DNA from 3 places in the Nocardioides dokdonensis FR1436 genome. Region 1 is predicted to be linked to each of the others. Evidence: predicted binding sites of a transcription regulator. Region 1 holds the regulator's gene; each other region holds the start of a gene.
The links. The regulator LexA, encoded in region 1, represses DNA repair genes until DNA is damaged. The targets are predictions, from matches to a motif close to TCGAACANNTGTTCGA.
Positions count from the first base shown of each region.

Region 2: a site for LexA is predicted at 2,127-2,142, ahead of I601_RS03430 (HNH endonuclease signature motif containing protein). Genes of this name have one in related genera too.
Region 3: a site for LexA is predicted at 3,539-3,554, ahead of I601_RS16240 (HNH endonuclease signature motif containing protein). Genes of this name have one in related genera too.

Region 1 covers NZ_CP015079.1:1,995,469-2,002,789, reverse strand. The annotation lists gene I601_RS09430 (vitamin B12-dependent ribonucleotide reductase) at 42-2,960, opposite strand; gene nrdR (transcriptional regulator NrdR) at 3,154-3,639, opposite strand; gene I601_RS09420 (hypothetical protein) at 3,965-4,381, shown strand; gene I601_RS09415 (LysM peptidoglycan-binding domain-containing protein) at 4,555-4,911, opposite strand; gene lexA (transcriptional repressor LexA) at 5,245-5,979, shown strand; gene I601_RS09405 (alkaline phosphatase D family protein) at 6,102-7,321, shown strand, end outside.
Region 2 covers NZ_CP015079.1:707,006-714,326, reverse strand. The annotation lists gene pdxH (pyridoxamine 5'-phosphate oxidase) at 1-128, shown strand, start outside; gene I601_RS03445 (VOC family protein) at 153-509, shown strand; gene I601_RS03440 (GNAT family N-acetyltransferase) at 512-1,120, shown strand; gene I601_RS03435 (hypothetical protein) at 1,204-1,809, shown strand; gene I601_RS03430 (HNH endonuclease signature motif containing protein) at 2,157-3,551, shown strand; gene soxR (redox-sensitive transcriptional activator SoxR) at 3,557-4,015, opposite strand; gene I601_RS03420 (questin oxidase family protein) at 4,055-5,080, shown strand; gene I601_RS03415 (MDR family MFS transporter) at 5,434-7,083, shown strand; gene I601_RS03410 (MarR family winged helix-turn-helix transcriptional regulator) at 7,080-7,321, shown strand, end outside.
Region 3 covers NZ_CP015079.1:3,432,397-3,439,717, forward strand. The annotation lists gene I601_RS16210 (SGNH/GDSL hydrolase family protein) at 1-304, opposite strand, end outside; gene I601_RS16215 (histidine phosphatase family protein) at 341-997, shown strand; gene I601_RS16220 (YdeI/OmpD-associated family protein) at 1,045-1,659, shown strand; gene I601_RS16225 (VOC family protein) at 1,731-2,123, shown strand; gene I601_RS16230 (DUF309 domain-containing protein) at 2,110-2,565, opposite strand; gene I601_RS16235 (2-phosphosulfolactate phosphatase) at 2,718-3,485, opposite strand; gene I601_RS16240 (HNH endonuclease signature motif containing protein) at 3,608-4,858, shown strand; gene I601_RS16245 (NUDIX domain-containing protein) at 4,880-5,338, shown strand; gene I601_RS16250 (hypothetical protein) at 5,318-5,689, opposite strand; gene I601_RS16255 (tyrosine-protein phosphatase) at 5,698-6,447, opposite strand; gene I601_RS16260 (GrpB family protein) at 6,444-7,061, opposite strand.

The DNA.
Region 1 (7,321 bases):
CGACACCATCAGGGCGTCGGGGTCGTCGTACGGCTAGTGAATCAGCTGCAGCCGGAGGTGCTGCCGCAGCCCTCGCAGACGTAGCAGGAGCCGGCGGGGCGCATCTTGGTGCCGCAGGTGAAGCAGAGCGGGGAATCGACGGCGGTGCCGGTGATCTTCTCCATCAGCTCGGCCGAGGTGTGGGCACCGGAGGTGTCGCGTCGGGTGGTCTCGACGACCTCGGCGACCTCGGCGACCTCGACAGTCTCAGCGGTCTCGACGACGCTCGCTTCGCTCGCTGCTCGACCAACGATCGGGTGGTCGACGAGCTCAGCGGCGCCACCGGTCTCCTCGACGGGCTCGTAGGAGCCGGTCTCGAGGTAGCGCTGGCGCTCGTCGGCCGAGTAGATCGACAGGGCCTCGCGGTCCTCGAAGGACAGGTAGTCCAGGGCCAGGCGGCGGAAGATGTAGTCCATGATCGACTGCGCCATCCGCACGTCGGCGTCGTCGGTGAGACCGGCGGGCTCGAAGCGCAGGTTGGTGAACTTCGAGACGTAGGTCTCCAGCGGGACGCCGTACTGCAGGCCGATGCTGACCGCGATCGAGAACGCGTCCATCACGCCGGCCAAGGTCGAGCCCTGCTTGCCGAGCTTGAGGAAGACCTCGCCGAGTTGGCCGTCGTCGTGGGCACCCGAGGTCATGTAGCCCTCGGCGCCACCGACGGTGAACGACGTGGTGCGCGAGGTGCGCGACTTGGGCAGGCGCTTGCGGGTCGGGGCGTAGACGACCTTCTCCACGACCTTGGTCTCCACGGGGGCGTCGGCTGCCTTGTTGGAGTCGACGCCCTTGTTCTCGCCCTTGCCCGAGGACATCGGCTGGCCGACCTTGCAATTATCGCGGTAACAAGCGGTCGCTTTCAGCCCGAGCTTCCAGGACTGGAAGTAGATGTCCTCGATCTCCTCGACCGTGGCGGTCTCGGGAAGGTTGACGGTCTTCGAGATGGCGCCGGAGAGGAACGGCTGGCAGGCCGCCATCATCCGGACGTGACCCATCGGCGCGAGGGAACGTGCACCCATCGCGGTGTCGAACACCTCGTAGTGCTCGGTCTTGAGGCTGGGCGCGTCGATGACGTGGCCGTGCTCGGCGATGTAGGCGACGATCGCCTCGACCTGCTCGGGCTGGTAGCCCATCTTCCTCAGCGCCCGCGGGATCGTCTGGTTGACGATCTGCATGGAGCCGCCGCCGACGAGCTTCTTGAACTTCACCAGCGAGAAGTCGGGCTCGATGCCGGTGGTGTCGCAGTCCATCATGAAGCCGATGGTGCCGGTGGGCGCGAGCACGGAGGCCTGCGCGTTGCGGAAGCCGTTGGCCTCGCCGAGGGTCTGGACGTCGGCCCAGGCAGCGGTCGCCAGCTTGTGCACCTGCGAGTCGGCGATGTGCACCGGACGCACGGTGTCGTTGGCGGCCTGGTGCTTGCGCATCACGCGCTTGTGCGCGTCGGCGTTGCGGGCGTACCCGGTGTAGGGGCCCACCACGGCGGACAGCTCGGCCGAGCGCTTGTAGGAGACACCGGTCATCAGCGAGGTGATGGAAGCGGCCATCGCGCGGCCACCGTCGGAGTCGTAGCCCAGGCCCATCGCCATCAGCAGCGCGCCGAGGTTGGCGTAGCCGATGCCGAGCTGGCGGTAGTCGCGGGTGGTCTGGCCGATCGGCTCGGTCGGGAAGTCGGCGAAGCAGATGGAGATGTCCATCGCGGTGATGATCACCTCGACGGCCTTCGCGAAGAGCTCACCGTCGAAGGTGTCGTCGTCCTTGAGGAACTTCAGCAGGTTCAGGCTCGCGAGGTTGCACGAGGAGTTGTCGAGGCTCATGTACTCCGAGCACGGGTTGGACGCGGTGATCCGGCCCGTCTCGGGGTTGGTGTGCCAGTCGTTGATCGTGTCGTCGTACTGCAGACCCGGGTCGGCGCACTCCCACGCGGCGGTGGAGATCTTGCGGAACAGGTCGCGGGCGTCGACGGTCTCGATGACCTCGCCGGTGCCGCGCGAGCGCAGCCCGAACTCGGTGCCGTCCTCGACGGCGCGCATGAACTCGTCGGAGACCCGGACCGAGTTGTTGGCGTTCTGGTACTGCACCGAGGTGATGTCCTCGCCGCCGAGGTCCATGTCGAAGCCGGCGTCGCGCAGCGCACGGATCTTGTGCTCCTCGCGCGCCTTGGTGGCGACGAACTCCTCGATGTCGGGGTGGTCGACGTCGAGGACGACCATCTTGGCCGCGCGGCGCGTGGCGCCACCGGACTTGATGGTCCCGGCGGAGGCGTCGGCGCCGCGCATGAACGAGACCGGGCCCGAGGCGGTGCCGCCGGAGGAGAGGAGCTCCTTGGAGGAGCGGATGCGCGAGAGGTTCAGGCCAGCACCCGAGCCGCCCTTGAAGATGAAGCCCTCCTCCTTGTACCAGTTCAGGATCGAGTCCATCGAGTCGTCGACCGAGAGGATGAAGCAGGCCGAGACCTGCTGCGGCGACGGCGTGCCGACGTTGAACCAGACCGGGGAGTTGAAGGAGAAGTACTGGTTGACCAGCAGCCAGGTCAGCTCGTGCTCGAAGACCTCGGCGTCGGCCTGGGTGGCGAAGTAGCCGTGATCGAGGCCGGCTTTGACGTAGGTGGAGACCACCCGGTCGACGAGCTGCTTGAGGCTGCGCTCGCGGGCGTCGGTGCCGACGGCGCCGCGGAAGTACTTGGTGGTGACGATGGTGGAGGCGTTGACCGACCAGGTGGAGGGGAACTCGACACCGCGCTGCTCGAAGACGGTCGCGCCGGTCTTCCAGTTGGTCTGGACGACGTCGCGGCTCTCCCAGGTCAGCTGGTCGTAGGGGTGGATGCCCTCGGTGCTGAAGACGCGCTGCATGGTCAGGCCCTTCCCGCTGCCCGTCGTCGTGCCCTGGGTGGCTGTGTCGGCTGCGCCGCTCACCGTCTCGGTCATTGCCGTGCTCCTCTGTGGTCCCGCTCGGGGGGTGCTGGTCTCGTCGTCGTGCTCAGGGCTCGTACTGCTGCTCGTGCTGGGCGACCCGGTCTCCATGGTCGCCGCGACCACCGACACCGGCGCTCCGGTGCGGTGGGGGAAGGGTTGGTGCGCCCGGCAGGTAGCTTCCCCACTACCTGCCGGGCGGTCTGGGTCAGCCCGTGGGGGCTGGAACGGGCTCGGTGTCGAGCGTGAGTCGCTCGGCACGGAGCATGGCGATCTCGTCCTCGAAGTCCGCCGCGGAGGCGAACTGGCGGTAGACGCTCGCGAAGCGCAGGTAGGCCACCTCGTCGAGCTCGCGCAGCGGGCCCAGGATCGCGAGGCCGACCTCGTGGGCGGCCATCTCGGCGGCGCCGGAGGAGCGCAGCGCGTCCTCGACCGCCTGGCCCAGGCAGGCCAGCTGGTCCTCGGTGACCGGGCGACCCTTGCAGGCCTTGCGGACACCGGCCACGGCCTTCTCGCGCACGAAGGGCTCGGCGGCCCCCGAACGCTTCACGACCGTGAGCTGCATCTGCTCCACCGTGGTGAACCGCTTCGAGCAGTCCGAGCAGGTACGCCGACGCTTGATCGAGCCGCCGTCGTCGGAGACCCGGGAGTCGAGGACCCGGGTGTCGGTGCCACGGCAGTAGGGGCAGTGCATCAGGGTTCCTCCTCTCTCGGGCGCGCCGGACGGGCCCCTGCTGGGGTCCGTACCTGTGGATATCGAAGCTGTTCCTGTGGAGAACAACCGTCCACCTGTGCACCTTCCACATCGGTTCTGTGAACTAGATGTGGATAACTACACCGGTGTAACTACTAGATGTAGTGGAACCGTACGCCTGCGGACCCGAGGTGCGCAACCCGGTCCGCAGAATTGGTGTGATCTGGATCTCGCTCCCCGCATCGGTGCAGGTCAGCGCCACGCAGGCAGCCCCAGTTCCTCGCCCCGGTCCCCGCGACCAGGGGGCATCGGCCACAATGGGCACGTGGACGGGGAGGTCGTGGACAGGGTGGTCGTGGAGCCGAGCGGGCACTCTCCAGCACCCCCCGCTCCGGGCAAGCGGGCCGGGGCTCGGCGGGCCGCGAAGCCGAAGCGCTCCATGGACCCCCGGATGCTCGGGCTCGCCCTCGGGGTCACCGTGGCGGTGGTGGCCTGGGGCTACCTCGTGTACGCCGCGATCGACTTCGGCGCCGAGGCCCGCAGTGGCGAGTCGGCCGCATGGTTCTTCCTGGCGCTGGCCTCGCTGGGCGCCGTGGCCTGCCTCTTCGTGGGACTGATGCTGGTCGTGCGGCTGCTGCGCGCACTGGGCATCACCCAGGCGCCTGCGCCACGCTCCCCCGACGCCACAGACTCCCCCGAACCGGCCACCGCGCAGCCCGCTGGACGCCGCGCGGCCCGCTGAGGCCGCACCGTGCCGCACTCATCGGGGCCGAGCTCCACCGGAGACAGCGCGAGGGGCGGGCCCACCTGGGCCCGCCCCTCGCTTCCCCTGGTTTCGCCGGCCGGGGTCGAGGCGACCGGCGAAAATCGTGGGCGGCCGCAGCCGCCAGTGCCCCGCAGGGCCGTCGAGCAGCCTCAGCTGGTCGGGACCCGCAGCCGCTGACCGGTGACCACCAGGCCACCGTCGAGGGCGTTGAGCGTCTGGATGTGCTGGATCATCTCGCGCACGTCGTCACCCTGGGCCCGCTCCGTGGCGATGGCCCACAGGGTGTCGCCGGTGCCGACGGTGATCACCTCGGTCGGCGGGGGCGTGCCCTTCTCGCTGGTGGCCATCGAGCCGCCGGCCAGGAGGACGCCGGCCAGGACCACCAGCACCAGCGCGAGGCCCAGGACGACCAGGCGACCGCGACGGGTCAACCGGACCGGGCCGGGCGTCGTACGCGTCTGGACGGGGTGCTGGGTCTGCATGGGGAACTGGGCGATGGTGCTCATGGTGACCTCCTGGGGAAGGGGGTGGTCGTTGTCGTGATCGGTCGAGGTGATGTCTACAGACGGCCACCGACAGTCCCGGTCGAGAAGCTCCTCGACCAGGTGTTCGATCGAACACATGAGCGAGACTAGATCAGGTGTTCGAGGGAATGCAAGAGGGTGCGCGAACAATTGTTCGAGGCCTGTCGACGGGGGTTACCAGCCACACCCACCGGGCCGCGGTCCGACACGCCGTTCGAACAGATGTTTGAAGTTGCCCGCCCTGCGGCGCTACCGTGTCCTCACGACCATCCGAGCGGACACCCCGGCTCGGGCCTCGCGCACGAAAGGCACACGATGGCGACCAAGGACGGCGTCCCCCGCAAGCGGAAGGTCGCGGAGCTGCCCGACGGGCCCCCCGACGCGACCGGCCTCACCCCACGCCAGGTCAAGGTGCTCGGCTGCATCAAGGAGGCCATCGAGACCCGCGGCTACCCGCCGAGCATGCGCGAGATCGGCCAGGCCGTCGGCCTGACCAGTACCTCGAGCGTCTCCCACCAGCTGAAGGTGCTCGAGGAGAAGGGCTTCCTCAAGCGCGACGCGCACCGGCCCCGCGCGCTCGAGGTCTTCCTGCCCGAGCTGATGGCGCGTCGCCGCGCGATCTCCTCGGCCGACGACAGCTCGGTCGACGAGACCGACGTCGGCAACACCATGCCGGCCGCCACCTACGTCCCGGTCGTGGGTCGCATCGCCGCCGGTGGTCCGATCCTGGCCGAGGAGCGCGTCGAGGACGTCTTCCCGCTGCCCAAGCAGCTCGTGGGCGACGGCACCCTCTTCCTGCTCGAGGTCTCCGGCGACTCGATGATCGACGCCGCCATCTGCGACGGCGACTACGTGGTGATCCGCCAGGAGCAGACCGCAAGCAACGGCCAGATCGTGGCCGCCCTGATCGGCGACGAGGCCACCGTCAAGACCTTCCAGCGCAAGGACGGCAAGGTCTGGCTGCTGCCGCACAACGACGCCTACGAGCCCATCGACGGCACCCACGCCTCGATCCTCGGCGTCGTCACCGCGGTGCTGCGCAGCCTCTAGGGACAGCCTCTGGGGGCAGCCCCTGAGCCCCGCACCTGTCGCACCGTCGAACCGACGGTGAACACTCGGCGTCCGAACCCCCGTCCGCGTCACGCGGACGGGGGTTCGTCGTTGGATGAGGCGTGACCCCACCGCAGATCCCCTCCCCTGCCGCTCCCTCCCCCACCGGGCCCGTCCGCGACGCCGAGCGCGACCGCCTGGCCGCCCTGGGGCGGCGTACGGTCCTCGCCGTCGGGGCCGGCAGCGCCGCCGTGGCCGCCGGCAGCGGCGCACTCACCGCGCCCGCTGCCCGCGCGGCCAGCGCCCGGCACGACGTCTTCGCGCACGGCGTCGCCTCCGGCGACCCGCTGCCGCACGCGGTGCTGATCTGGACCCGGGTCACCCCCACCCGGGCCGCACAGCCCGGCTCCGGGAAGGGCCCGCGGCTGGGGGTGCGCTGGGAGGTCGCCACCGACCGCCGCTTCCGCCGTGTCGTGCGCCGCGGCCGCTTCGCGACCAGCGCCGCGCGCGACCACACCGTCAAGCTCGACGTCACCGGCCTCCAACCGGAGACGACCTACTACTACCGCTTCGTCGCCCGCGGGCAGCGCAGCCCGGTCGGCACCACCCGCACCGCCCCCGCCAAGCGCGCCACCCCCGCCAACCTGCGCCTGGGCGTGGTCTCCTGCGCCAACCTGCAGGCCGGCTGGTTCAGCGCCTACCGCCACCTCGCGGCGCGCCGCGACCTGCACGCGGTGCTGCACCTGGGCGACTACTTCTACGAGTACGGCCCCGGCGAGTACGGGATGGGTCGCGACAACGTCGACGTGCGCCCGCACGACCCGCCGCACGAGGTCGTCACGCTCAGCGACTACCGGCGCCGGCACGCGCAGTACAAGACCGACCCGGACCTGCAGGCGCTGCACGCGGCGCACGCCTGGATCGTGACCTGGGACGATCACGAGGTCACCAACGACCAGTGGAAGGCAGGCGCGGAGAACCACGACGACACCGAGGGCGACTACCGCCGACGGCGCGCCCGCGCCCACCGCGCGTACGACGAGTGGATGCCGGTGCGCATGGACGGCACCGCCTCGCTGGGCGACGGGGCGCGGCTCTACCGGCGCCTGCGCTTCGGCGACCTGGCCGAGATCAGCATGCTCGACCTGCGCACCTACCGCTCCGAGCAGGTCGCGACCCCGATCATCGACTCGGAGATCAACGACCCCTCGCGCTCGATCACCGGCAAGCGGCAGATGGAGTGGCTCAAGGACTCCCTGACCCGCGGCAACCACGCGCCGCAGTGGAAGATCATCGGCAACCCGGTGATGATCGCCCCGGTCACCTTCGCCGACCTGCCCAA
Region 2 (7,321 bases), 1.3 Mb from region 1:
AGTGGGGCGGGTACGTCGTGCGGCCCGAGGTCGTGGAGTTCTGGCAGGGCCGCCCCAGCCGGATGCACGACCGGCTGGTCTACCGCCGCTCGGGCGCCGGCTGGGACGTCGAGCGCCTGGCGCCCTGAGCCCGGGGGCGCCAGGGTGGGTGCATGGACATGCGACTCGAGCTGGTACCGCTGCGCTCCACCGACATCGACCGGAGCCGGGCCTTCTACGTCGAGCAGGTCGGCTTCGGGCTCGACCACGACGTCGAGCCCGGCAACGGCATGCGGATCGTCCAGCTGACCCCGCCGGGATCGGCCTGCTCGGTGGTCCTCGGGGTCGGCGGCCCCGAGGCGGCCCCCGTCGCCGGGCTGCACCTGGTCGTCGACGACGTCCACGCCGCCTGCGCGGAGCTGCGCGAGCGCGGGGTCGACGTCACCGACGTCGAGGACATGGGCGGTGTCCGGTACGCCCGGTTCAGCGATCCCGACGGCAACTCCTGGGCGCTGCAGCAGCTCGGCTGACGATGGCCGGCGCCACGACCTGGGAGACGCACCCGGTCACCCCCGACCGGTTCGAGGACTTCGCCGACGTCCTCAACCCGAACCGGCGTGCGTCGCACTGCTGGTGCCTCTCGCACCGCCTCGGGGCGAAGCAGATCGAGGAGCTGGGTCAGGGCAGCCGCGAGCGGGCCGCGCGGGCGCTGTGCGAGCGCGAGCGGCCGCCGGGGGTGCTCACCTACCGCGACGGCACGCCCGCCGGCTGGTGCAGCATCGGTCCGCGCGCGGACAACCCCAGGCTGGTCTCGTCGCGGGTGAACCGTCCGCTCGACGACGTGGCGGTGTGGAGCATCATCTACGTCGTGGTGCGCGCCGGGCACCGGCGTCAGGGGGTGACGACGCCGCTGCTGGAGGGTGCCGTCGCGTGGGCCGCCGCCGAGGGCGCGCCGGCGGTGGAGGCCTACCCGGTCGACCCGGCGGGGGAGCGGATGGACCTGACGATGGCCTTCGTCGGCACCCGAGCCATGTTCGAGAAGGTGGGTTTCGAGGTGGTCGGGACCACCGACGCCGTCGCGAGCTCGATGCCGCGGCTCGTGGTGCGCCGCTACCTGCCCGCATCCCCCATCTGCGGGTAGCGCCTGTCCTGGAGGCGGCGGATGCTCGAGAGGTCGGTGACGGCGACGAGCGCTGTCGACCACCCCCCAGACCGGAGATCGACATGCACCAGGGTCATTCCATCCACGCCCTCGCCGGAGGGCTGCTCGCCACGGCACTGCTCACCGCCGGCGTCCCCGCTGTCGCCCACGCCGGGTCGCCGGCGACCCCCAGGATCTCGGCGGCGTACGGCGTCCCCGCTCCCAAGAACGAGCAGGGCGGCGTGCAGAGCCCCTACGTCAGCTGCTCGAAGAACCAGGTGGCGCCCCGCGTGAAGTGGGTCCTCACCAACCTCGAGACGGACGAGTCGAACACCTACCGCTGGCGCGGCGCCCTGCCCGGCGTCCACTTCCCCCGGGTCGATGTCGGCACCTACCGCTCCCGGACCACCGCCTGGTGCAACGGCAACAAGGCCATCCGGGTCCAGGAGGTCGACGTCGACCAGAAGACGTACAAGAAGACCGTCTCGCGACGCGAGTTCAAGAAGGTGCGGCGCGGGATGACCCGGTCGGAGGTGCGTGAGGTGGTCGGCTTCCGCGGCAAGGACTGCTCCGCCTACAACGGCCGGAGGACCTGCGTCTACGACATGATGGCGTTCTGGCGGTGGTCGTTCATCACCTTCAAGAACGGCAAGGTCGTCTCGAAGCTCTGGGACGTCGGCCACGACTGACGGGGTGCTCCGGAGCCAGCGTGCCCGCGCCCTCGGGGAACGCCTCCGTTGGCCGTTGTCGCACCGGCGGTAGGTCGACAAGATGGACGAATACCTCGAGCTGAGTACTCACCAGCCGCCAGGCCGCGGGGGCACGCTACGTGGCAGGAGCCGGGCGGTTGGGCGGTGCGTCAGCAACCAGTTGCAGGGTGGACATGGTTGCTGCGGCACCGCCCAGCGGCCTGACCGCGGCACGACCGCGGGCCGACGGCGGCAGGCGCGGCCGGTGCTGGCGACCAGCCCGACGGCTGTCCACAGACGGTGGGAGACCTCTTGACTCGAACTGGTGTGCGAGTAAAATCGGGGGCATGCTCGGGACACAGGCGCGGGAGGACATGAGCGAGGACCAGGTCCTCGACGCAGCCTCCCGCCACGCCGAGCTGCTGCAACGCTCCGAGGTCGGGCTCCTCGAGGTCGCCTACCAGTGGGCCGTCCTGCACTCCGTGGACCGCCTCGACCCGCACCAGACCCGGCTCCCGGGACGTGAGCAGGGCCGCCGCTACGGCGGCACCGGGGTCAGCGAGGTCTCCGAGTTCGCCGCCGCCGAGCTCGGCGCCCGCATCGGACGCACCACCCACGCCGCGATCGCCCTGATCGCCGACGCCCAGGACCTGCGCCACCGCCACCCGGTGCTCTGGGCCCGCGTCCAAGCAGGCGAGGTCCGCGCCTCCTACGCCCGCCACGTCGTGACCAAGACCCGCGAGCTGTCGCTCGCCGAAGCCGCCCACGTCGACGCCGAGGTCGCCGAATCAGCCGACGGACGCATCCCCTGGACCCGCTTCGAGGCCCTCGTCGCCGGCAAGGTCGCCACCGCCGCCCCCGCCCTGGCCCGCGAGAAGGAAGAACGCGCCAAGAAGGCCCGCTTCGCGAAAATCATCGGCCGAGGCGAGCACGGGATGGCCTCCTTCCGCATCCGCGCCGACATCGCCACCATCACCGCCCTCGACACCGCCATCACCACCCGCGCCGCCCAGCTCGCCCAGACCCTGCCCGACGAACCAGGCGCTCACGACGAGGACGACGAGACCCGCACCGACGAGCGCAGCATCACCATCGACGACCGCCGCGTCCTGGCCGCCCTCCAGCTCGCCACCGGCACCGGCCCCGACCAGACGCCGGACCTCGACGTGACCCTGGTGGTGCACCTCGACGGCCGCGGCGAGCACGAGCTCGACACCCACGGTCACCCCCTCGAACCCATCGCCCGACTCGAGGGCCACGGCCCCCTCACCACCACCTGGCTCCGCGAAACCCTCGGCCCCCGGGCCCGCTTCCGCATCCAGCCCGTCATCGACCTCGCCCACCAGGTCCCTGTCGATGCCTACGAGATCCCCGCCCGACATCGACAGGCCGTGCGTCTGATGACGCCGGCCGACACCTTCCCCTACGCCACCTGCACCAGCACCACGATGCAGATCGACCACACCGTGCCCTACCAACCAGACGGCACCGGTGGTCCCAGCGTGCTCGGGAACTACGGCCCCCTCACCACCACCCACCACCGCATCAAGACCCACGGCGACTGGCAGGTCCACCAACCCGTCCCCGGCATCTACCTCTGGCAAGACCCCCACGGCGCCCACTACCTCGTCGACCACACCGGCACCCGACGCCTACCCCAGACACCCCGACGCCCACAGCCGACCAGCACCCTCGAGATCTACGAACCCGACCTCCAGATCGACCTCGCCTACGCCGCCTAGGCTCCTCAGTCCGCGTCGGTCTCGTCCGGGAACAGCCGGCGCGAGCCGGAGCCCTCGTCGCCCAGGTCGTCGTCGGGGTTGTAGAGCCGGCACCGCTGCAGGGACAGGCAGCCGCACCCGATGCAGCCGGTGAGGTCGTCGCGCACCCGCTCCAGGTCGGCGATGCGCCGTTCGAGCGCCGGCCGCCACCGTGCGGACATCCGGGTCCACTGGGCGCGGGTGGGGGCTGCGTCCACCGGCACGCCCTCGAAGGCGGCGCCGATCTCCTCCAGGCTCAGCCCCACCCGCTGGGCCGCGCGGATCACCGCCACGCGGCGCAGCGCCGCGCGCTCGTAGCGCCGCCGGTCTCCGGGGGTGCGGGTGCTGGTGACCAGACCCAGCGACTCGTAGTAGCGCAAGGCGGAGGGCGCGACCCCCGAGCGCCGCGCCACCTCGCCGATGGTGAGCAGGTCCCGTCGATCCATGCTTGACCTCAAGTCCACTTGATGTAATCGAATCGTCGCATGATCACCACCGGCAGCTACGACGAGGCGCTCGAGCGCTTCCACCACACGGGTCCCGAGCGCGAGGGCTGGCTCTCCAACCACGGCCCGATGGTCGCCGAGGCGCTGGCCAGGCTCGGGCACGAGGACCGGGTGCACCGCTGGACCGACGGCTACATCAGGGGGCTCGAGGACGTCCCGCGAGGGATCGACCGCATCGACGCCGCGGCCTGGCGCGACCCGCTCGGCGACCCGGTGCGCAGCGGGGACTGGATCGACTTCTTCCGCGCCGAGGTCGAGCAGGAGGCTTGGGCCACGACCCTGGTCCGCTGGTGGCCCCGGCTCCTGCCCGGCATCGCGGCCGGGGCCACGCACGGCGTGATCCGGGTCGGCCACGCGGTCCGGGCGCTGCGCGCCGAGGAGACCGCGCCGCGCCGCCAGGAGCTCGCCCACGCCCTGGCCTACTGGGCCGCGCGCTGGCAGCCGGTGCCGCAGGTCGCGCCGGCCGGTCGGCTGAGCGCGGCGCGGGCGCTCACCCTGGTGCCGCCCGTGCCCCGGCAGGAGCACGGCATCCGCAACCGGATCGCCCAGCTGGACGAGACCGGCGGTTGGCGCCGGGCGGTCAGGTCGCTCGCGCCGCCCGATCGGTCCGCCGACGTCCCCGAGGCCCTCCGGTCCCTGGTCGACGCCGTCCTCGCGCAGTACGCCGCCCGCGCCCACGGCAACGCGACGATGCTCGTGCACGCGGCGACGGCACCCCAGGCCGTGCTCAACGCCCTGCCCTCGCTCCCGGAAGCCATGTGGTCCGCCAGCCTCGAGGCGGCCTGGTCGGCGACCGCGGCCGTCGTGGCGGCGTACCTGCCACCCGACACCCGCCCGGTCCCGCGGTTGGGGGCGCACACCCCGGACGAGGTGCTCGAGCAGGCGCTCGCCCACGGAGGCGAGCACGTCATCAAGCTCGCCGACACCGCGCTGGGGGCTCGGACGAGCTCCGAGGAGCCGCTCGCCCTGGCCGCCGTGCTGACCGCGATCGACCTCGACGCGTAGCTGCGTGGGAGCGTGTCAAAACCCCTTGTCGGACCGTGCCCGGCGTCGTACCGTTTTCGGTACACGGGAAGGAGGTGGTCCGGAGAATGAGTTCTTCCAGGACGAGTGAGGTGGCTGCCCGCTAGCAGCCCCAGCAGGACGACGGGGCAGGAGTGCCCCTGATGCTGCTGGCGAATTCCAAGCAGCTGCCCGACCCGCAGGTGACCCGGCTCCGTCCGCCGGGTGCGGCTCTCCACGAGAGCCACACCTGCGGGTCGCTGCACGTCCGGGGTGCGCGCTCGGTTGGCAGATCGACGCCACGGGGAATAAGGTTGCTCAGGTCAACCGTTACCTCCCCCGTGAAACGAGAGTCAGTGACCCAGCCAGCCCCCGTCCCGGCGACCGCGTCGTCAGCGTCCGCCGACGTCGATGTCGCCATGACGCACCGCCAGGTGCTCGAGGCGCTCAGTGGGCTGCTGCTCGCGATGTTCGTGGCGATGCTGTCGAGCACCGTGGTCTCCAACGCGCTGCCGCGCATCGTGGCCGACCTCGACGGCAGCCAGACGGGCTACACGTGGGTGGTCGTGGCGACGCTGCTCTCGATGACGGCGACCACCCCGATCTGGGGCAAGCTCGCCGACCAGTTCAGCAAGAAGATGCTGGTGCAGACGGCGCTGGTGATCTTCAGCATCGGTTCGCTCATCGCCGGCCTCGCACCGAGCATGGAGGTCCTCATCGGGGCCCGGGTGGTGCAGGGCCTCGGCGTCGGCGGCCTGACCGCGCTGGTCCAGGTCGTCATCGCCAGCATGATCCCGCCACGTGAGCGCGGTCGCTACAGCGGCTACATCGGCGCCGTCTTCGCCCTGGCCACCGTCTCCGGACCGCTCATCGGCGGCCTGATCGTGGACTCGCCGCTCGGCTGGCGCGGCACCTTCTACGTCGGCATCCCGGTCGCCGTGCTCGCCTTCGTGCTGCTGCAGAAGACCCTGCGCCTGCCGATCGTGAAGCGCGAGGTGCACATCGACTACGCCGGCGCCACTCTCATCGTCGCGGGTGTCAGCATCCTGCTGGTCTGGGTCAGCCTGGGCGGCAACCAGTTCGACTGGTTCTCGACCGCCTCGGTGCTGATGGTCCTCGGTGGGCTGCTGGTCGTGATGGGTGCGGTGTACGTCGAGGCCCGCGTGGCGATCGACCCGGTGGTGCCGCTGCGGCTCTTCCGCGACCGCACCATCGCCCTGGCCACCACCGCCTCGGTGCTGATCGGGGTCGCGATGTTCGGCTCGACGGTCTACCTGTCCCAGTACTTCCAGATCGCCCGCGGCATGAGCCCCACCGCGGCGGGCCTGATGTCGATCTGCATGGTCGGCGGCCTGCTGGTCTCCTCGATCACCTCCGGACGGAGGATCACCACCACCGGGCTGTGGAAGCGCTGGCTGGTCGGCGGCATGGTCCTCGTCGTCGTGGGCCTCGGCCTGCTCGGCACCATCGACGAGACGACCCCCCTCGCCCTCGTCGGGCTCTTCATGGCCGTCCTGGGTGTCGGTCTCGGTGCCACGATGCAGAACCTGGTGCTCGCGGTGCAGAACAACGTGCCGCTCTCGGACCTGGGGGCGGCCAGCTCGGTCGTCGCCTTCTTCCGCTCCCTCGGCGGCTCCGTCGGCGTCTCGGCGCTCGGCGCCCTGCTGGCCACGCAGGTGGCCGACTCGGTCCAGAAGGGGCTGCGCGGGCTGGGCATCGAGGACGCGGGCCACACCAGCCACGACATCCCGGACCTGTCGCAGCTGCCGGCACCGGTGCGGGCGGTCTTCGAGCACGCCTTCGGCGACTCCATCGGCTACCTGTTCCTGGTCTCCACGCCGTTCGCGCTGGCGGCCCTGCTCTGCGTGCTGGCCATCCGTGAGGTGCCGCTGCGCACCACCCACGACATGGTGCCTGCGGACACCGCCCCCGAGGCCACCGCCGAGCTGGTGGAGGACACCGAGGTCCGCGACGCCAGCAGCACGCCGGCGGGCGGCGCGCGATGACCGCGCCCGCGGAGCCGCTCAAGCGCCTCGAGCAGGAGGTCAGCGTGCTGATCCGTCGCATCCGGCGGGTCATCGGGCTGCGGTCCCGTGCCGTGCACCCCGAGCTGCAGCCGGCGTCGTACCTGATGCTGTCCTACCTGGCCGACCAGGGCCCCGTGCGTGCTTCGTCGATGGCCGAGACCTTCACCATCGACAAGGGCGCCATCAGTCGCCAGGTCGCCCACCTGACCCAGCTGGG
Region 3 (7,321 bases), 1.4 Mb from region 1:
CGGTCGCGGAGAGGTTGACCACGCGCAGGTCCGCGCCCAACGGACCGAGGCGGCCCAGCAGCTGGTCGACCCAGCCGCGCTCCGGACCGGTCGCACCGATCGCCTGCGACATGGAGTCGCCCAGCACGACCCACCGGCGCCCCGCCTCGACGGCCGCCCGGTGGGTCCGCTCGTGCCAGGCGTCGGCGTACGGCTCGGACTGGCTGCGGACCCGCGCGATCCCGGGCAGCACCAGCCCGAGTGCACGCAGGGTGCGCCCGGGAGCCCGGCCGGTGCGGTTGGTGTAGGCGGAGGACGGGCTCATGTCACGATTCAAGCCCACCACCCCTGGGAGGCCGCCGTGCGCACGCTCCACCTCGTCACCCATCCCGAGGCCACGCACGTCGTCGACGGGCTGGTGGGGGGTTGGTACGACGCCGACCTCACCGAGCGCGGTCGGGTGCAGGCCGAGGCGGTGGCGGGAGAGCTCGCGACCCGGCTGCGGCCCGCGCTCGAGGCAGGGGAGCGGGTGGCGGTCGCCTCCTCCGACCTGCTGCGGTGCCGGCGCACCGCCGAGCTGGTGGCCGCGGGCCTCGGCCGGGCCAGTGGCCGGAGCATCCCGGTGGAGCTCGACGAAGGCCTGCGCGAGCAGTCGTACGGCGCCGCCGAGGGTCGTCCGGTCGGCACCTTCACGCAGCAGCCGCCGCGCGCCGGCATCGACCCGCTGCGCCACCGCGACGGGGTGCCCGGCTCGGAGACCCGCCTGGAGGTGGCCACCCGGGTGCACGCCGTGGTCCACCGGCTGTGCGCCGGGCCCGCCGAGCACCTCGTGGTGGTCACGCACGGGGGAGCGGCGACGTACGTCGTGACGGCCTGGATCGGGATGCCGCTGGACTCGGTCGGCTCCGTGCGCTTCGTGGCGCCCCCGGGCAGCATCAGCACGCTGCGCGAGGACGCTACGACCGGCGACCGTCGGGTCGAGGTGCTCGGCGACCGGCGGCACCTCGAGGTGTGCTGAGCCTCGGCGCTGTCGGACCCCGTCTCCCGCACGTAGCCTCGTGACGCATGACGCCGGTGCCTCGTTCGTCGTCGGACCACCCCGCGACCGGGAAGTTCGACTACCCGATCTACCACGCCGAGACCCGCGCGCAGTGGCGCGCCTGGCTGGAGGCGCACCACGACAGGGCGCCGGGGGTCTGGCTGTGCTCGTGGCGGAACAGCACCGGCAGGGCGGCCTGTCCCTACCCCGAGGTGGTCGAGGAGGCGATCTGCTTCGGCTGGATCGACTCGACCGCCGGCCGCCTCGACGACGACAGGGGCCTGCAGCTCCTCACTCCGCGCCGCCCGAGGAGCACGTGGACCCGGCTCAACCGGCGACGGGCGGCCGAGATGGAGTCGGCAGGTCTGATGACCGGTGCCGGGCGTCGGGCCGTCGACGCGGCGAGGGCCAACGGCTGGTGGACGATCCTCGATCCGGTCGAGGACCTCGTCGAGCCCGGCGAGCTCGCGGCGGCGCTCGACGACGACCCGCCGGCCCGGTTGGCCTGGGACTCGTTCCCGCCCAGCGCCCGCAAGGCCATGCTGTGGTGGGTGGTCAGCGCGGTGAAGCAGGAGACGAGGGAGAGCCGGATCGCGACGATCGTGGTGAAGGCAGCCCGGGGCGAACGCGCCCAGGGCTGAGCGCGGCGCTGGGGTGGTCGACGAGGTCACCTGGCTCGCCGACGGGGGAGCGGCGTCCTAGGGTGCTGGTCATGGTCTCGCGTGTCGCCAACATCTGCGTCGACTCCCACGACCCCGTCGCGCAGGCACGCTGGTGGGAACAGGTCCTCGACGACTTCCACGTCGTGCCGGACGGCGCGTGGAACGACAACGAAGCGGAGCTGCGCGGTCCGGGAGGTCGTTGGCTGGAGTTCCTCCGGGTGCCGGAGGCCAAGGTGGTGAAGAACCGCATGCACCTGTGCCTGCGCCCGGTGGGCACGACCTGTGACGCCGAGGTCGAGCGGATCGTCGGCCTGGGCGCCAGCGTCGTGGACGACCGCCGCGGACTCGAGGACGGCGGCTGGGTGGTGCTGGGGGACCCGGAGGGCAACGAGTTCTGCGTGCTGTCCACCAGTGCCGAGGACGCCGGCATCAGCCAGGCGTGACCTGCTCCGGTTCGGCGGTCTCGACGCAGCGGCGTGCCTCAGCGAGCACCTCGTCGAGGTCGAGGCCGTACGTCGGACCGTCGGTGCCGGCGTACCCGGACAGGTGGGTGCTCGCACGGTCGAGCAGGCGCTGCGCGCCAGTCGGGTTGCCACGACGCGCGTGGGTGACTCCGACGCACAGCTGGGCCAGGCCCTGCCACAACGGCCGTTCGTGCTCGGGACAGTCCTTCCAGCGGGCCTCGAGCACCTCGTGAGCCGAGAACGGGCGACCCTCGTCGAGCAGCGCACGCGCAGTCGTCAGCGTCTCCAGCGGCGGCAACGGTTCCTCGGAGACCGGCTCGACGCCCACGGCGTCGTACGGCAGCGGCCGACCCAAGGCATCGCGTGGCCTGGCCTGCCGGGCGCGGCCGTCGTCGTCGCGGTCGCGATCGGTTCTCGTCATCCAGCGACCCTACGCGCGGTGCAGTGGTCGGCCTGGGGGACACGAGGAGGCCAACAGCGTGACATCCGTGTAGTTCCCTGACCCTCTGCTCCACGCGAGTTGACATAATGTCAGTTATCGGCGAACGGTGACGGTGGTCGGAAGTGGCGCCGTCAGTCGTCCTGGAGGAAGGCGTCGCCGACGAGTACGGGCACGACGCGGGAGGCATCGAGGTCGGCTGCCACGGTGACGTCGTCGGCGAACCCCTTGGATGCCAGCTCGCGCCCGCCGACACAGGCGCGCAGCGTCGCTGCGAGCTGACCGACCGTCGACGTCCACAGCGCGACGGCTGCCCGTGCCTCAGGGCTCATCTCGTCGTCGTGCCCGAGCTCGGTGAGGACGCTGAGCACTGCGCCGGCGCCCAGGTGGTCCTCCAGGGCAGGTCGCAGTGAGTCGTCCTGGTGCCATCTCTCCCCTGCGGCGACCACCGCGACCGAGCGACCTGCATCGAGCTCCCGAGCCAGACGTCGGCCCACTGCGCTCGCGTTGCGCAGGCAGCCGATCAGCACCTGGGTCCCGGTGCCCTGGAGCACAGCCGAGATGGTGGAACCGTTCGGCGAGGGCAGCACCAGTCGCGGCACCGGCTCGCAGGTCAGCAGCCCGGCGGGCGACAGGGACGGCGCCGACACCCCGCCGCCGCGTGCGGCCTCGAGGCGACCGACCGCGAGCGTGGCGTCCTGCTGCTCGGCGTACGCCGCGGCGCGGGCGTCCTTCCAGGCGAACGGCAGCACGTGCATCCCGCGTTCGACGGCGATCACCACCGACGTCGAGAAGCTCAGCACGTCGACGACGACGCTCACGTCGGCGGACGCGGTGGCAGCGCCCACGGGACCCCAGTCGAGACGGACGGCCTGGTCGCGCTGACCGAGGATGTCGTCCACGACCGCACCCTAACCGTGACTCCCCCGGGCCGATCGGCGGCTGCGGAATCTTCTCGAAAAAGTTTTCGACGAAGGCCCTCTGAGCAGCCTGGACTGTCGGTGCTGCCTGCTTGGATGAGGTCATGAGCACGACGACCCGGCACCCCCTCGCCGAGGCCGTCGCGCGTGTGCACTCGGCCCTCGACCAGGTGGCCGAGACACCCACCTGGTCGCTGAGCCAGTCGGGCACAGCCGACCTGCTGACCGACCTCGCGCGGGCGCAGTCGCGGTTCGCCGAGCTGCAGGCGCGCGTGCTCGCGCACGCCGACACGGTCGCTGTCCAGGAGCGCTCGGCGGCCCCGTCGGTCGCGATCTGGTTGGCCAACGCCACGACCGTGACCAAGCGTGACGCCGTGCGTCAGACCCGCTTCGCCGACGCCCTGAGCCGGTACGACCTGCTGCGGGGAGCCCTGGGTGCCGGCGACCTCAACCTCGAGCAGGCCCAGGTCGTGGCGCGGGCGCTCGACGAGCTGCCCGACGACCTCGACGCCGGGATCCTGGCTCAGGCCGAAGCGGCCCTGGTCGGCCTCGCCCGCGTCCACGACGCCAAGGCGCTGCGCGTGCTGGGCCGCCGCATCCTCGACGTCGTCGCCCCCGAGATCGGCGAGGCCTGGGAGGCGGAGAAGCTGGCCGAGGAGGAGCGCGAGGCCGAGCGCACCGCGTCCTTCCGGATGCGCGACCAGGGCGACGGCCGCACCCGCGGCAGCTTCACGATCCCGACCCTCGCGGCGGAAATGCTGCAGAAGGTGCTGATCGCCTACGCCTCCCCGCGCCGTGACGACCGGGCCGGGACCGGTGCCCGAGACACCGAGCCGGTGCGCAGGCCCTCCCGGTCGCGGTGGGGCCGGGCGTTCGTCGAGCTCGTCGAGCGTCTCGACCCGCGCGACCTGCCCCGCAGCGGCGGCGTCAACGCCGCGGTGGTCGTCACCATGACCACCGCGACCCTCAGCGGCGCGCTCGCCGCCGCGACCCTTGACACCGGTTCCCGCATCTCCGCCGGCACGGCCCGTCGTCTGGCCTGCCAGGCAGGGGTGCTGCCGGCGGTGCTGGGCGGCGACAGCGAGATCCTCGACCTGGGCCGCACGCGACGGTTCTTCTCCGGTCCCCAGCGCATCGCCATGACCGTGCGTGACGGCGGCTGCACCGCGCTCGGGTGCGACGCACCCGCCGGCATGTGCGACGCCCACCACGAGGACATGTGGTCCCACGACGGCACGACAGATCTCGGCCGGGGTCGGTTGCTCTGCGGCCACCACCACCGTCGCGCCCACGACCCCGCCTACGAGACCAGGGTCGTCGAGCGCAACCAGGTCGTGTTCCACCGTCGGACCTAGACCGACCTCTACCGTCACCACATGCCCCTCGACCGTTCCTTCATCCGGGTCAAGACGATGCTGCTCGCCCCCGACATCGATGGCACGGCGCACGCCGTCAGCCTGAACCAGCCCACCATCGAGAATCCCCTGGGCTACCACCGCCTGGTCGGTGGCAGCGTCGAGCTCGGCGAGACGCACAGGCATGCCATCCGTCGCGAGGTGCGCGAGGAGCTAGGAGCCGACGTCCACGACCTGGAGCTGCTCGAGGTCGTGGAGAACATCTTCCTCATCGACGGCGTGGTCGGGCACGAGGTCGTCTTCGTGCACACCGGACGGCTCGATCCCCTGCCGGCCACGACCGGCGCCACACTGACGGAGAGCGACGGCAGCGTCGTCCCGGTGGTGTGGCGGTCACTGGACGACGAGACCGAACCACTGCCCCTCTATCCCGACGTCGCGGGCGGGTGGGGCGCCCGCCTACGCCGTCGCCTGCACTGACCGGCCCGTTCGGTGCCACGCCATCAGCTGGCGCACTGCCAGCGCGCCTGCCTGCCACGCCAGGTAGGACGGCGTGGCGACCGCCACGGCGACACCGACCTCGAGCAGCCACGGCGTGCCGCCCTCGACACCGGCGAAGATCCACGCCCACAGCGCGACCGCGGCAACCCAGGGGGCGATCCAGACGACCGCTTCGAGGCGCCGGATGAGTCCGTCGCGCGCGTACGCCGCCGCCAGGAACGCGCTCGCCGACATCACGTAGATCGACGCCAGGGCTGCCAGCGGCCACGTGAGCACGGCGAGGGCGGCGAGGAAGACGGCGCCGGACGCGAGGTTGCTCGTGAGGGTCACGCGATCCATCACCCGTCGCTCCCCCGCAGCCGCTCAGCCAGCCGCTGTCGTGCGTCGGGCCCGACGCCCGCCGTGCCCAGGTAGCCGACCACGTCGAAGGTGGCGTACCAGTCGCGTAGCACCGGGCGCCGGTCGGCGAGGGCCCGGTCGAGCTCGTCTGCCTCCCAGGTCTGGTCGGGAGCCTCGGGTGTCCACCGGCCGCTGCTCGTGTCGTAGGCCAGGGTGTGGCCGCGGTGCTCGGCTGCGCCGCGGAACCCACGTTCGTAGTTGGCGACGACGCCCTCGACGCCCACCCCGGCCAGCACCAGCAGCAGCGAGCCGACCATGCCGGTGCGGTCGCGCCCGCCGGCGCAGTGCAGCAGCACGCCCCCGTCGGCCTCGGCGACCGCGATCACGGCCCGGCCGATCTTGTCGGGGTAGCGCTCCAGGTTGGGGGTCCACGACCTCGGGTGGTCGAGCCACGGCCCGCACTCGGTCAGGAACTCCTCGTCGTAGGGATCCTCGGTCGGCGCGTGCACCACCTCGACGCCCTCGGGCGTCACGGCCTGCTCCCGCTCGACCGCGTTGCGCAGGTCGACGACTCGGCGCAGGCCCGCGGCCCGCGCCTGCGCCCAGCCCTGGTCGGTGATCTCGTCGGGCGCACCCGAGGCCCACACCACGCCGTACGCCGTGTGCCCACCGTCGCGCAGCGGCAGGCCGCCGAGGTCGGCCAGGTTGCGCGCACCCTGCCAGCCCGGCGCCCTCGGGGTCGTGCTCACGACGACCCGTCCAGCAGCCCGGCGGCTGTGAACGCCCGGCGGCAGATCTCCCGGACCACCTGCTCCTTGCGGGCGTTGTACTGCATCGAGTGCTCCCCCGCCGAAGTAGACGCCGCGGCCGCCGCACGCTTGGCGCGGGCGTACAGGTCGCGCTCGCCGGGGTTGCCGCGCAACCAGTCGCGGAAGATCCGGTGCTTGATGGGCTCCGGCGCGTCGGGCCCGAACACGTGCAGCCCGCAGGCCGGATCGGTGTGGCGCAGCACCCGGTGACCGAACCACCAGGGCTCTCGGACCCGCAGCTCGAAACCCGCGGCCTCCAGCGCCGGCACGTACGCCGCCTCGTCGTCGGCGTCGGCGACGACCAGGTCCATGTCGATGATCGGCTTCGCTGCCAGTCCCGGCACCGACGTCGAGCCGATGTGCTGCAGCTCCAGGACCCGCCAGCCGAGCGCGTCCCGCACCCGCGCGGCCAGCTCGGCGTACTGCAGCGGCCAGTCGGGGTCCGGATCGACCACGGTGACCACGGGCGACGGACCGGCCCCGGGGACGTAGGGCTGCTCCCCCACGGGCGTGGGAATGTCGTGGAAGGTCACGATGTTGTCACGGGACGGCACGCTGAGATCCAACCATCTGGGACCGGAAGGGTGATGGACATCATGTCCTCGCCGATTCGAGTTCTCCCAGGTCAGCGGCCACAATTGAACTCAGTGAGCACCTGGTGGCGCTCACTGGCTCTGTATCCAATTCTTACCCGAGGGGGTGCGCATGACCACCATCATGACTCTGATCCGACGCTTCGACACCGAGATCCTCGAGGCGTTCGTCCCGTGGCACCAGCGCACGTGGGAGCGCACCGGTCGCTGACCGCTCTCCC